2 linked regions of the Rubrivirga marina genome follow. Each later gene encodes a partner of the first gene's protein in a complex. Links are inferred from orthologs where the notes say so. Each region holds a gene or a part of one and is shown on either strand. Other genes may lie near its edges. The genes, in order: pfkA and rny.

The links.
Region 2: pfkA (region 1) and rny share a complex: the UniProt entries of both Bacillus subtilis proteins name them as parts of the possible RNA degradosome complex. The link is inferred for Rubrivirga marina from one-to-one orthologs.

The regions. Positions count from the first base shown.
Region 1 is NZ_MQWD01000001.1:2,597,936-2,603,760, forward strand. The notes cover bases 1,940-4,832. They hold pfkA (6-phosphofructokinase), read left to right. Parts: upstream 1,940-2,842; coding sequence 2,843-3,823; downstream 3,824-4,832. Other genes in these bases: BSZ37_RS10735 (N-acetylmuramoyl-L-alanine amidase-like domain-containing protein), read left to right, coding at 1,940-2,675; BSZ37_RS10745 (serine hydrolase), read right to left, coding at 3,864-4,832. Also shown: BSZ37_RS10720 (hypothetical protein), read left to right, coding at 1-85; BSZ37_RS10725 (ZIP family metal transporter), read left to right, coding at 132-959; aat (leucyl/phenylalanyl-tRNA--protein transferase), read left to right, coding at 987-1,643; more of BSZ37_RS10735, read left to right, coding at 1,692-1,939; more of BSZ37_RS10745, read right to left, coding at 4,833-5,189; BSZ37_RS10750 (ATP-binding protein), read right to left, coding at 5,234-5,626; BSZ37_RS10755 (STAS domain-containing protein), read right to left, coding at 5,647-5,825. UniProt on the Bacillus subtilis protein: Catalyzes the phosphorylation of D-fructose 6-phosphate to fructose 1,6-bisphosphate by ATP, the first committing step of glycolysis.
Region 2 is NZ_MQWD01000001.1:999,712-1,005,562, reverse strand. The notes cover bases 1,372-4,290. They hold rny (ribonuclease Y), read left to right. Parts: upstream 1,372-1,932; coding sequence 1,933-3,648; downstream 3,649-4,290. Other genes in these bases: BSZ37_RS03960 (MoaD/ThiS family protein), read right to left, coding at 4,063-4,290; BSZ37_RS03965 (TerB family tellurite resistance protein), read left to right, coding at 3,666-4,025; BSZ37_RS03975 (cell division protein ZapA), read left to right, coding at 1,372-1,455. Outside these bases: pheT (phenylalanine--tRNA ligase subunit beta), read left to right, coding at 1-689; BSZ37_RS03980 (hypothetical protein), read left to right, coding at 785-1,117; more of BSZ37_RS03975, read left to right, coding at 1,114-1,371; more of BSZ37_RS03960, read right to left, coding at 4,291-4,317; BSZ37_RS03955 (SDR family NAD(P)-dependent oxidoreductase), read left to right, coding at 4,420-5,337; BSZ37_RS03950 (YbhB/YbcL family Raf kinase inhibitor-like protein), read left to right, coding at 5,443-5,851. UniProt on the Bacillus subtilis protein: Endoribonuclease that initiates mRNA decay. Initiates the decay of all SAM-dependent riboswitches, such as yitJ riboswitch. Involved in processing of the gapA operon mRNA, it cleaves between cggR and gapA.

The sequences.
Region 1 (5,825 bases):
CGACACGGATGTGCAGAAGCCGCACGTGGAGCTCGACGAGGACGCCGTGCGGGAGGCCGAGCGGGAGGGGAAGGGCTATCGGTAAGCGCGACCGTCGGCGCCGCGTCCGTCGGGCCCCTTAGACTCCGCCCGTGTCCGCACCGGTCGCCGCGCTCCTCTCCGTCCTCGCGATCTCGCTGGCCTCACTGGCCGGCGCGCTCACGCTGTCGCTCGGCCGCGCCCGGCTGGAGCGCGTGATCTTCCTCCTCGTGGCGTTCGCCGTCGGCGCGATGCTGGGGGGCGCGTTGCTCCACCTCATCCCGGAGAGCTACGAGGCGCTCGGTGGCGGGCCGAAGACCGGTCTGCTCGTGCTCGCGGGCGTCGTCGCGTTCTTCGTACTCGAGAAGTTCCTCCACTGGCGCCATCAGCACGGGGCGCCGGAGGCGCTCGAGGGCGCGAGCGGCCACGTCCATCACGGGCACCATCACCACGGGCACGCCCACCTCGGCGCCGAGGCGGGGGGGGGCGCGGCGCCGTTCGCGCTCGTCAACCTCGTCGGGAGCGTGGCCCACAACGTGATCGACGGGGCCATCGTCGCGGCGGCCTACCTCGTCTCGATCCAGACCGGCGTGGTGACGACGCTGGCCGTGATGCTCCACGAGATCCCCCAGGAGATCGGCAACTTCGGCGTGCTCGTCTATGGCGGGTACCCGCCCCGGAAGGCGCTGATGTACAACTTCATCGCCGGGCTCGGCGGGCTGGTCGGCGCCGGCCTCGTGCTCCTGCTCGGGAGCGGCGTCGACGGCCTTGCCGACTACCTCCTCCCGATCACGGCGGGCGCGTTCCTCTACATCGCCGGCAGCGACCTCATCCCGGAGCTCAACCGCCGCCACAGCTACCCCGCCACGAAGGCCGTCGGCCAACTCGTGATGATGCTGCTCGGGATCGCGATCATGGCGCTGCCGTTGCTCTGGGAGTAGGGGCGCTCGTCAGGCGGCTCACGGGCCGTGAGGCGGGCGCGCCGCGTCCCATGCCACCGACTCCGCGAGCCCATCCTCACGCCCGACCTCCTGCTGGCCGCGTACCAGATCGGCGTCTTCCCGATGGCCGACGCCGACGGGTCGATCGCGTGGTATGCGCCGGACCCGCGCGCCGTCCTCCCGCTCGACGCGTTCCACGTGCCGAAAACGCTCGCCAAGACGGTCCGCCGTGGGGAGTTCGAGGTGGTGGTGGACCGGGACTTCGAGGGGACCATGCGCGCGTGCGGGGCGCCGGCGCCGGACCGACCGGAGACGTGGATCTCGGAGGAGATGGTCGAGGCCTACGTCGCGCTCCACGACCTCGGGTACGCCCACTCCGTGGAGTGCTGGCAGGACGGGGCGTTCGCGGGCGGGCTCTACGGCGTCGCGCTGCGGGGCGCGTTCTTCGGCGAGAGCATGGTGACGCGCGTCCGGGACGCGTCGAAGGTGGCACTCGTGCACCTCGTCGAGCGGCTACGGGCGGGCGGGTACCAGCTCCTCGACACCCAGATGGCGACGCCTCACCTCGAGCGGTTCGGCGTGGTCGAGATCCCGCGCGAGACGTTCGAGCGCCGCCTCGGCCTCGCCCTCGCCGCCGAGGCCGACTGGGCCGCCATTGAGCGGACCGAGGGGGCGGACCGGTAACACTCGGGCGCGTCGGGCGTTCACCCCTCCCGTCGCCCCGTCGCCCCGATGCTCCGTCTCGTCCTCGCCCTCAGCCTGACCGCCCTCGGCGCAGCGTGCAGCTCCCGCCAGTCCGAGCCCGGGTTGCCCGCCTCGGTCGAGCGCGCGCCCGAGGCGGAGGTCCTCCCGGCGACGCCGCCGGTCTCGAACGCCGCCCCCGTGGTCGCGGCCGCTGCGGCCGACGCGCCCGCCGACACCGTCGAGGCCGCCGAGCAGGCGACGCGGGCCACCTTCCGGCAGATCCTGGACGACGCGGCGGCGCAGGACGTGGCCTCGCGGCCGTACGGCGAGATCGTCCAGTGGGTCGGCGAGCAACTCCTCGGCGTCCCGTACCGCGCCGGGATGCTCGACGCGCCCGCGTCCGAGACGCTCGTCGTTGACCTCACGGCGTTCGACTGTGTGCTCTACATCGAGAACGTCCTGTCGCTGGCGACGGCCATCGCGACGGGCGAGACTAGCTACCAGGCCTACACCGACGGCGTCCGCACGCTGCGGTACCGCGACGGCGCGCTCGACGGCTACTGCTCACGGCTCCACTACTTCTCGGACTGGATCCGCGACAACGAGCGCCGCGGCACCCTCCAGAACGTGACGCAGGCGATCGGCGGCCAGCCGTTCGAGAAGCGGCTGACGTTCATGGGCGAGCACCGCGACGCGTACCCCAAGCTGGCCTCGGACTCGACCTACGCCTGCATCCTCGACATGGAGGCCTCGCTCGCCGGCACCGAACTGTTCTACGTCCCCCAGGATCGGATCTCGACGGTCTACGACTCGCTCCGACCCGGCGACATCATCGCGACGGCCACGAGCATCGGCGGGCTCGACGTGACGCACACCGGGTTCGTTCACAAGACGGACGCCCACACCGGGTTCATGCACGCCTCGCTCTCGTCGGACCGCGTCAAGATCTCCGACGACCTCCAGAGCTACGTCCAGGGGATTTCGAGCCAGGTCGGCGTCGTCGTCGTCCGCCCGCTGGACCCGCGGGGGTGAAGGAGCGAGAGGATCGGGAGCGGGGCGGTGCGGTCTGAGTCGAGCGCGTCTGCCAGTTCCCGGTTCCCCTTTCCCATCGCCGGCGAGCGCCGCGAGCCTCACGCTGTCTTCGTCGCGCACGGCCGGCCGTCTCGCCCGATCTTCGGGTGTCTCCCCACACCACTGGCATGGACCTCAAGCGCATCGGCGTGTTCACCTCGGGCGGCGACTCGCCCGGCATGAACGCGTGCATCCGGGCCTCGACGCGGCGCGCCATCGCCGAGGGCCTCGAGGTCATCGGGATCAAGCGGGGCTATGCGGGGATGATCGACGGCGACTACGTTGAGATGGACCGGCAGTCGGTCTCGAACATCCTCCAGCAGGGGGGCACGATCCTCAAGAGCGCGCGCTCGGAGCGGTTCCGGACGCCGGAGGGCCGCGCCGAGGCGGCCGCCAAGCTCCGCGAGGCCGGCATCGACGCGCTCGTCGCGATCGGCGGCGACGGGACGCTCCAGGGCGCGACGCACCTCGCCAACGAACACGGGATCGCCGTCGTCGGCTGCCCCGGGACGATCGACAACGACCTGTTCGGGACGGACGAGACGATCGGGTTCGACACGGCGCTCAACACGGCGCTCGACTCGATCGACAAGATCCGCGACACGGCCGACGCCCACGACCGGCTGTTCCTCGTGGAGGTGATGGGCCGCGACACCGGGTTCATCGCGCTCGCGTGCGGCATCGGCGGCGGCGCCGAGCTCGTCCTCATCCCGGAGATGATGACCGACGTCATCTCGATCAAGGACCGGATCCTGTCGCTGATGGCGGCCCAGAGCCGGTCGAGCATCGTGGTCGTGGCCGAGGGCGACGAGCTTGGCGGGGCCCACCGGATCCGCCAGGCGCTCGCCGAGGACCCGGCGTTCGACCGGATCGACACGCGCGTGTCGGTCCTCGGCCACATCCAGCGCGGCGGCTCGCCGACGGCCCGCGACCGCGTCCTGGCCTCCCGCCTCGGCGCAGCGGCCGTCGAGGCGCTCCTCGAAGGCCACGACGGTGTGATGGTCGGCATCGTGAACAACGACCTCAAGCTGACGCCGATGCGCAACGTGTGGGCGCGGAAGAAGGACGTCGACTACGACCTCCTCCAACTCACGGCGCTCCTCAGCTAGCGGCCCGACCTCGTCGGCCTCGGCGCCGAGGCCGGCGGGGTCACCGGACGACCACGAGCGGTCGGGCGGTGCGCTCCGTCCCGGCCGTCAGCACGATCCGGTACGCGCCGGGCGCGAGGGCGGAGACGTCGAACACCGCACGGGTCTCGCCGCGCGGGCGGGGCCCCTCGACGAGCACCGCCACGCGTCGGCCAAGAGCGTCGACGACCGTGAGGGCGACCGCCTCGGGCGCGTCGAGGGCAAAGCCGACGGAGACGAGGGAACGGGCCGGGTTCGGGGCGGGAGGATGGAGGCGAAGGGCCGGAGCGGGAGATGCGCCAGTGGCGACGGGCGCCGCGAACGCCTCGCGGACGAGTCCACGGAGCGCGACGTAGGTCGGCACGACGTCGGCGAGCGTGCCGCGGGTGATCAGGACGCCCCCGAGGCCCGCCTCCAGGTCGATCCACGGCGCGACGCCGGTCTCGCTAAGTGCACTGGCCACTCGCAGCGAGCTGTCGAGGCGGAGGTCCTCACGCCACACGCCGAGGCCGTAGCGGATCACCTCCGACGGGGCTCGCTCGGGGTAGGCGTCCATCACCGGCCCGTACGGTGTCGCGACGAACGCGGCGCCGGCGGTCTGGTCAGAGAGGATCGTCTCGACGGTTTCTGAGGCGAGGATCTGCTCGCCGTCGGAGAGGCCGCCACCGAGCATCATCTCGAGGAAGGCGGCGAGGTCGTCGGCCGTGCCGCTCGCGCCGCGGGCGATGCCGGGGTTGCGGGAGCTGTCGTAGGCCGTGCCGACGAGCCCGAGCGGGCCGGCGAGGACGTCTCCGAAGAGGGCCGTCCACCGCCGCCCGGTCTGGAGCTCGGCCATCCGCGCCGCGAGGTGGAGCGAGGCGTCGCCGTGGGCGAACGCGGCGCCCGGCTCCGCGACGAGGTCGAGCGTCACGACGTCGTCGACGCACGCCGGGAGCGTCGTCGCCGGGTCATTCAGGCAGGCGGGGGCGTCGACGCCCAGGCCGGTGGGGAAGCCGGAGACGTGGGCGGCGAGCTGGCGGACCGTCACACCGCGCTTGTCCCCCTCGGTGTCCGGAAAGAAGCTGGCGAGCGGGGTGTCGAGGTCGAGCGTCCGGTTCGCGTCGAGGGCCGCGAGGACGGCGCCGGACAGCCACGACGTCGTGGTCCCGAGCGGGACGACCTCTCCGAGGGCGCCGTCGCCGTACGCCGCGCGGTAGCGGACCGTGTCGGCGTCGACCACCACGAGGACGGCGCCGCCGCCGAGCGCCACCAGGGAGTCGGTGAGGAGCGCGTCGATGGCGCTCGCGTCCTGCGCCGCGCTTGGGCCAGCACCGAACCACAGAGCGAGGAGGGCGGAGGCGAGGCGCATGGCGGGCGGGGGCTGGCCGGTGGACGCGGTTCCCGCCCTCGGGCTTACTCCCGTTCGACCGTCATCCGGACCTCGTTCGTCCCGCGGTCCCAGCGGTAGGCCAGGTCGTCGACGAGCCGGCGGATGAGGTGGAGGCCGTAGCCGTGCTCGGAGTGCTTCTGAACGACCTCCTGGGCCGGCGTCGCCGGCGCCGACGTCGGGTCGAACCGGATGCCGCGGTAGCGGATCACGACGGTCAGCCGGCCTCGGCCGGGCGCGCCGCGGACGACGACGTGCCCGCCGTCGGTCATCCCGTGCTCGATGGCGTTTGCCACCGCCTCGTCGACGGCGAGCTGGAGGCGGCGCGCGCGCGCGTCGCCGAGGCCGGCCGCCTCGGCCCACACGCCGACGCGGCGCCGCACCCGGGCCAGCTCGGCCGTGTCGCCGCGCACGCGCATGCTATGGGCCTCCGCGCCCATTAGGCGCCCTCGAAGGACGTGACGGCGCCCTCGACCGTCTCGTGCATGTCGAACACCGTCGGGAAGCCGAGGAGGTCGAACACCTCGAACACCCGCTCCGGGAGGGCCGCGATCTTGAGGTCACCGCCCCCGTCGCGCGCCGGCTCCACGAACGCCATGAACACGCCGAGGCCGGCCG
Region 2 (5,851 bases), 1.6 Mb from region 1 along the record:
AGGCCGGCCACGTCTACCGCCAGTCCCACGCCGCGACGGACCTCGTCGAGGGCTACCACGAGCACACGTCGCTCGTGCTCGGGATGAGCGGCGAGACGCCGGCGACCTGGAACGGCCCCGCCCGCGCCGCCGATGTCTACGATCTCAAAGGCGTCGTGACGGACGTCCTCGCCGACCTCGGCATCGACGGGGTGACGGAGACGCCGCGGCCGGCGCCGGAGGGCCTCACGGCCTACGCCCTCGACCTCCACCTCGGCGACGTCCGCCTCGGCAGCCTCGGCCGCCTCGCAGACGGGGTCGGCGACGCGGCCGAGCTCCAGGAGCCCCTCTTCGTCGCCGAGCTCGACTGGGACGCGCTCGCGCGCCTCGCCGACCGCGACGAGCCGGCGCGCTACCAACCCATCTCGCGCTTCCCGACGGTCGAGCGCGACCTCGCCCTCATGATCCCCGAGGCGCAGGCGGCCGGGCCGCTCCTCGACACGATCCGCCAGTCCGGCAAGCCGCTCCTCCAGGACGTCCGCGTGTTCGACGTGTACCGCGGCGAGGGCGTGGCGGGGGGCCAGAAAAGCCTCGCCGTCGCGCTCCGCTTCGGGGCCGACAAGACGCTCCGCGACCAGGAGGTCGACGGCCGTGTGCGGCGGATCGTGAAGGCGCTGGAGAGTCAGCACGGTGCCACGCTCCGGTCCTAGCGGCCGTTACGGCCTGATCAACAAGTGCATAGCCGGCGGATGGGGGATCCCCCGGAACGGTTCGTGTCTATCTTGACCTCCTACCGCCTGCCCGCATGGAGCCCACCGCCCCGTCCGAGGCCGAGCCGGGTCGTCCCGACCCTCGGCCCGAGTGGCGGTCGCTGAGCCATCTCCGCGACCGCGTGGACGCGGCTGTGCGTGAGATCGAGCGGCTCCGGTCGGAGAACGCGGCGCTCGCCAAGCGGCTCCTCGAGATCCAGGAGACCGGCGCCGGCGGGAGCTCTCCGTCGTTCGCCTTCGGCGAGGGCGAGGACCCGGCGGCGCTCAAGGCCCGCGTTCAGGGGTTCTTGGACCTCGTAGACGGGCTGCTCCAAGCCGGCGAGGGCGCCGGCGGCGACGGCAGCGCCGACCCGCCCCCGGCCGCATGAGCTCCGCCCTCCCCGTCTCCGTCCGCGTCCGGATCCTCGACCGCGACTACCCGCTCCGCGTGGCGCCGGGCGACGAGGACTACACGGTCCACCTCGCGGCCCGCGTCGACGAGCGGCTCCGGCGGCTCCGCCAGCAGCTCCCGTCGCAGCCCGACATGACGCACGCGGTGCTCGTCGCGCTCGAGCTGGCGGAGGAGCTGTACGCCGCGCGCGCCGAGACCGACCGCCTCCGGGCCCGCCTCGAGATCGAAGCGGCGTCGCTGTCGGAGCAGATCGAGGCGGTCCTCGGTGGAGGCGACGGCTCGGCCGGGTCCGAACCCGAGGCGCCTGAGGAGTAAGGAGCCGGCCGGACGCTGCGACTCCTCTCACCGGCCTGCCGAGGCGGGCCGCCTCGGCGGCTCCGGGGGAATTCGCGGTCTCTCTCGGAACGACACACCGGCCAGCGCGATATTGGGGACCGCGCGGCTCGGGCCAACCCCCCGACCGCGCCCACCGGCTTGTAGCCACCGCATGGGAACCTGAACAGCGTTTACCGCGGAGGCTCCATTTAGGACCTGACCATCAGGCCGCATCCCGCGGACGGTCCCCGTCCCGGGTTGGGGCGCTCCGGCGCCCCGCCGCGGAAGGCGAGAGGGTCCGAGGGGTCTCCACATTGTCAGACGAGCAAGGTTCTCGTCAAGCGCTGCAGGCTGGTGCCTCTGTCCGACCCGGACGGACGGCGGGATTCCGCCGCCCCTGGACGGGTCCCTGCGCGAGCGCCCTGGGGAGCCCCCGGGGCGCTCGCGTCGCACCGTTTCCCGTCGCCTCCACCGCTGATGGACCCGATCACGCTTGCCCTCGCCACCGCCGGCGTCGTCCTAGCGCTGGCCGTCGGATTCATCGGCGGGCGCGTGAGGAGCGGCGGGACCGCGGCGGCCCAGTTCGAGGCCGCCGCCCGCCGGGCCGAGGACGTCGCCGCGCGCGCCGAGGCCGAGGCCGACCGCTTCCAGGAGCGCGCCGAGGCCGCCCAGAGCGAGTTGGCCACCGCCCGCGACGAGGTCCGCCGCCGCCGGGCCCGCCTCGAGACCCGCGTGGCCGAGGTCAAGGAGCGCCACCAGAAGACGCGCGACAAGCTCGACGCCGCCCGCGCCCGCGTCGACAAGAAGGCCAAGCGGGTCGCCGCCCGCGAGAGCGCGCTCGAGACGGCCGCCGACGCGCTCGACGCGCTCACCGCCGCCGCCGAACGCCGCCGCGCCGAGGCCGACACGCTCCGCGAGCAGGTCCAGGGCCTCGCCACGTCCGTCGGCCGCCGCCAGCAGGAGCTGGCCGGCCGCGAGCGGGAGGTCGACGAGCTCCAGGCCCACCTCGACGAGGCCACCGCCCGCCTCGACCAGCTCGTAAAGGAGCACCTCGCCAAGCTCGAACAGACGGCGTCGCTCTCGCGCGAGGAGGCCCGCGACCGGCTCGTCGCCGAGCTCACGCGCGAGGCCAAGCTCGAAGCGGCCGGCGCCGTCAAGGACGCGCGCGACGAGGCCAAGCGGACGGCTCAGCGCGAGGCCACGAAGGTGATCCTGAAGGCCATCCAGCGGCTCGCGGCCACGGCCACCATCGAGCACACCGTCTCGGCCGTCCCGCTCAAGAGCGACGACATGAAGGGCCGCGTGATCGGCCGCGAGGGGCGCAACATCCGCGCGTTCGAGGCCGCGACGGGCGTCGAGGTCATCGTCGACGACACGCCCGACGCCGTGCTCGTGTCCGGGTTCGACCCCGTCCGCCGCGAGGTGGCCCGGCTCGCGCTCGTCCGCCTCCTCGACGACGGCCGGATCCACCCGGCGCGGATCGAGGAGGTCGTCGAGGCGACGCGCGAGGAGATCGACGCCGAGATCGTCGAGGCCGGCGAGCAGGCCGCGCTCGACCTCCAGATCCACGGGCTCCACCCCGAGCTGATCCGGCTCGTCGGGCGGATGAAGTACCGCGCGAGCTACGGCCAGAACCTCCTCCAGCACTCCGTCGAGACGGCCAAGCTGGCCGGGCTGATGGCGGCCGAGCTCGGGCTCGACGCCCGGAAGGCCCGCCGCGCCGGCCTCCTCCACGACATCGGCAAGGTGATCGAGGGCGACCTCGAGCAGCCGCACGCGATCGCGGGGATGGAGCTGGCCCGCCAGTACAAGGAGCACCCGGACGTGGCCAACGCCGTCGGCGCCCACCACGACGAGGTGCCCATGGCGACCCCCATCGCGCCCATCGTCCAGGCCGCCGACGCCGCCTCGGGCGCGCGCCCCGGCGCCCGTCGCGAGGCCCTCGAACGGTACGTCCAGCGCCTCAAAGGGCTGGAGGGCATCGCCTCCGATTTCGAAGGCGTCCTCCAGGCCTACGCCATCCAGGCGGGCCGCGAGATCCGCGTCGTGGTCGACACCGAACGGGTGTCCGATGCCGTCGCCGAGACGCTGGCCCGAGACATTTCGCGTCGGATTGAACGCGAGATGGAGTACCCTGGGCAGATCAAGGTGACGGTCATCCGCGAGGTGCGTGCCGTCGCCGTCGCCCGCTAGCCGACCCCGACGTTCCCATGGCCCCCCTCCTCCTCGACCTCGCCGTCCTCTACCGCGCCTTGGCCTTCGGCGCCGACGGCGACCTCGACCCCGCCGAGTCCGACGCCATGCGCACGGCGCTCGAGGCGTGGGCGCCCGGCGAAGATCCCGCGGGCGTCGACCATGCCCTGCGCGAGGCCGCTCTCGTCGACGCCCGCCGCACGGCGCTCGAGGCGGTCCTCGACCGCGTCCGCAACCGACTCGGCGCGTCAGGCCGCGCCCAGGTCCTCGCCGACCTCCGCCGCGTCGCCCGCGCCGACGGCCGCGTGACGCAGGGCGAGGAGGATCTGATCCACCTCATCGAGCGCGCGCTCGGGCCGGAGTCGGCCGAGGCGTAGGGCCGAGTCCCCCGCCTCGACGCCGAGGCGGACCGACTCAGCCGCCGCTCACCGGGGTGATGAGCGCGACCTCGTCGCCGTCGTCGAGCGCCGTCTCGGCCGGGACGTAGCGGCGGTTGACGGCGAGGCGGATGACCGGCCGGTGCCGCGCGACGGGCGCGTGCGCCTCGGCGAGCCGGTCGAGGAGGTCGCCGGCCGTCGCGCCCGCGGGCACGGCCGCGTCCAGCTCGGACGCGCCGAGTTCGCGGCGGAGCACGTCGAACAGGAGGACGCGGACGGACAGGTCGGGCACGGGTCGGGAAAGGCTTGAGATCGCGGGGAGGGCCGGTGAAGCTGGAACGGCGCTCCGGACGACTCGATCCAAGCCGTCCTTTCTCACCGTTCTCCTCCCCCCATGGCATCCACCAACGGCTCCTCCAACGGCCAGGCCCAGCGGGCCGGCAAGCTCGACGGCAAGGTCGCGCTCATCACCGGCGCCGGCGAAGGCATCGGCGAGGCCATCGCCCACAAGTTCGCCTACGAGGGGGCCTCTGGCCTCCTCCTGGCCGGCCTCCCCGACGACCCGCTCGACGAGGTCAAGGCCGACATCGAAGAGCAGTACCCCGGCACGGCCGTCGAGACGTTCGCCAAGGACCTCGGCGTGCAGGAGAACGCCGAGGCTGCGGTGAAGGCCGCCGTCGACGCGTTCGGCAAGCTCGACGTGCTCGTCAACAACGCGGGCGTGCTGCCGAAGCTGGCCGAGCTCCACGAGTACCCCGTCGAGGACTTCGAAAAGCTCATCCACAACAACATCTACACGGCGTTCCACATGACGCGGGCCGCGCTGCCCGAGCTCCAGAAGACGCGCGGCAACATCGTCTCGGCCGGCTCCGAGGCCGGGTGGAACGGGTCGCCCCAGTTCGCCCCGTACGGCCCGACGAAGGCGTACATCCACGCGCTGATGAAGGGCGTGGCCGGCGAGCAGGGCCAGTACGGCGTCCGCGCCAACGCCGTCTGCCCCGGCCCCGTCGACACGAGCTGGACGCACAAGGAGACCGGCCCGATGGACGCCGACGCCGAGGAGACCATCGTCTTCTCGACCGCGTTCGGCCGCCGCGGCACGACCGAGGAGATCGCCAACGTCTACGCGTTCCTCGCCTCCGACGAGGCCAGCTACGTCACCGGCGCGCTCTGGCTCGTCGACGGCGCGACGACGATCGTCCACGGCCTCCCGGGCAAGCAGGTCCCCGACGAGATCCGCCAGGAGCCGGAGGGCAAGCTGACGCTCCGGTTCCAGCGCGCCTCCGACCCGGCCGACGCGCCCTCGACCTAGGCCCCTGCCACCGACCGCCTCGGGCCCGAGGCGGACCGACTCACCGCCCGCCCCGGCACCGCGCCGGGGCGGGCGCGTTGGTTTCAGCCCCTCTCCCCCAGTGTCATGCTCCTCACCAGCACCTCCCTCGCCGACGGCGCCCGCATCGCGCCGACCTTCGCTTTCTGCACCGCCGCGCCGGACTCCGGCGACCACACCACGCACGGCGACGACCGGAACCCGCACCTCGCGTGGTCCGGCGTCCCCGAGGGCACGAAGTCGTTCGCCGTCGTCGTCCACGACCCCGACGTGCCGGCCGACGCGTCCGACGCCAACACCGAGGGCAAGACGATCCCTCCCGACGCCGAGCGGACCGACTTTTTCCACTGGCTCCTCGTCGACGTCCCGTCCGAGATCCGCGAGATCGCCGAGGGCGCGCTGTCCGACGGCGTGGTCCAAAACGGTCGGAAGCCGGGCCGGACGACGCACGGCATCGAGGGCACCAACGACTTCACCGGCTTCCTCGCGGGCTCGC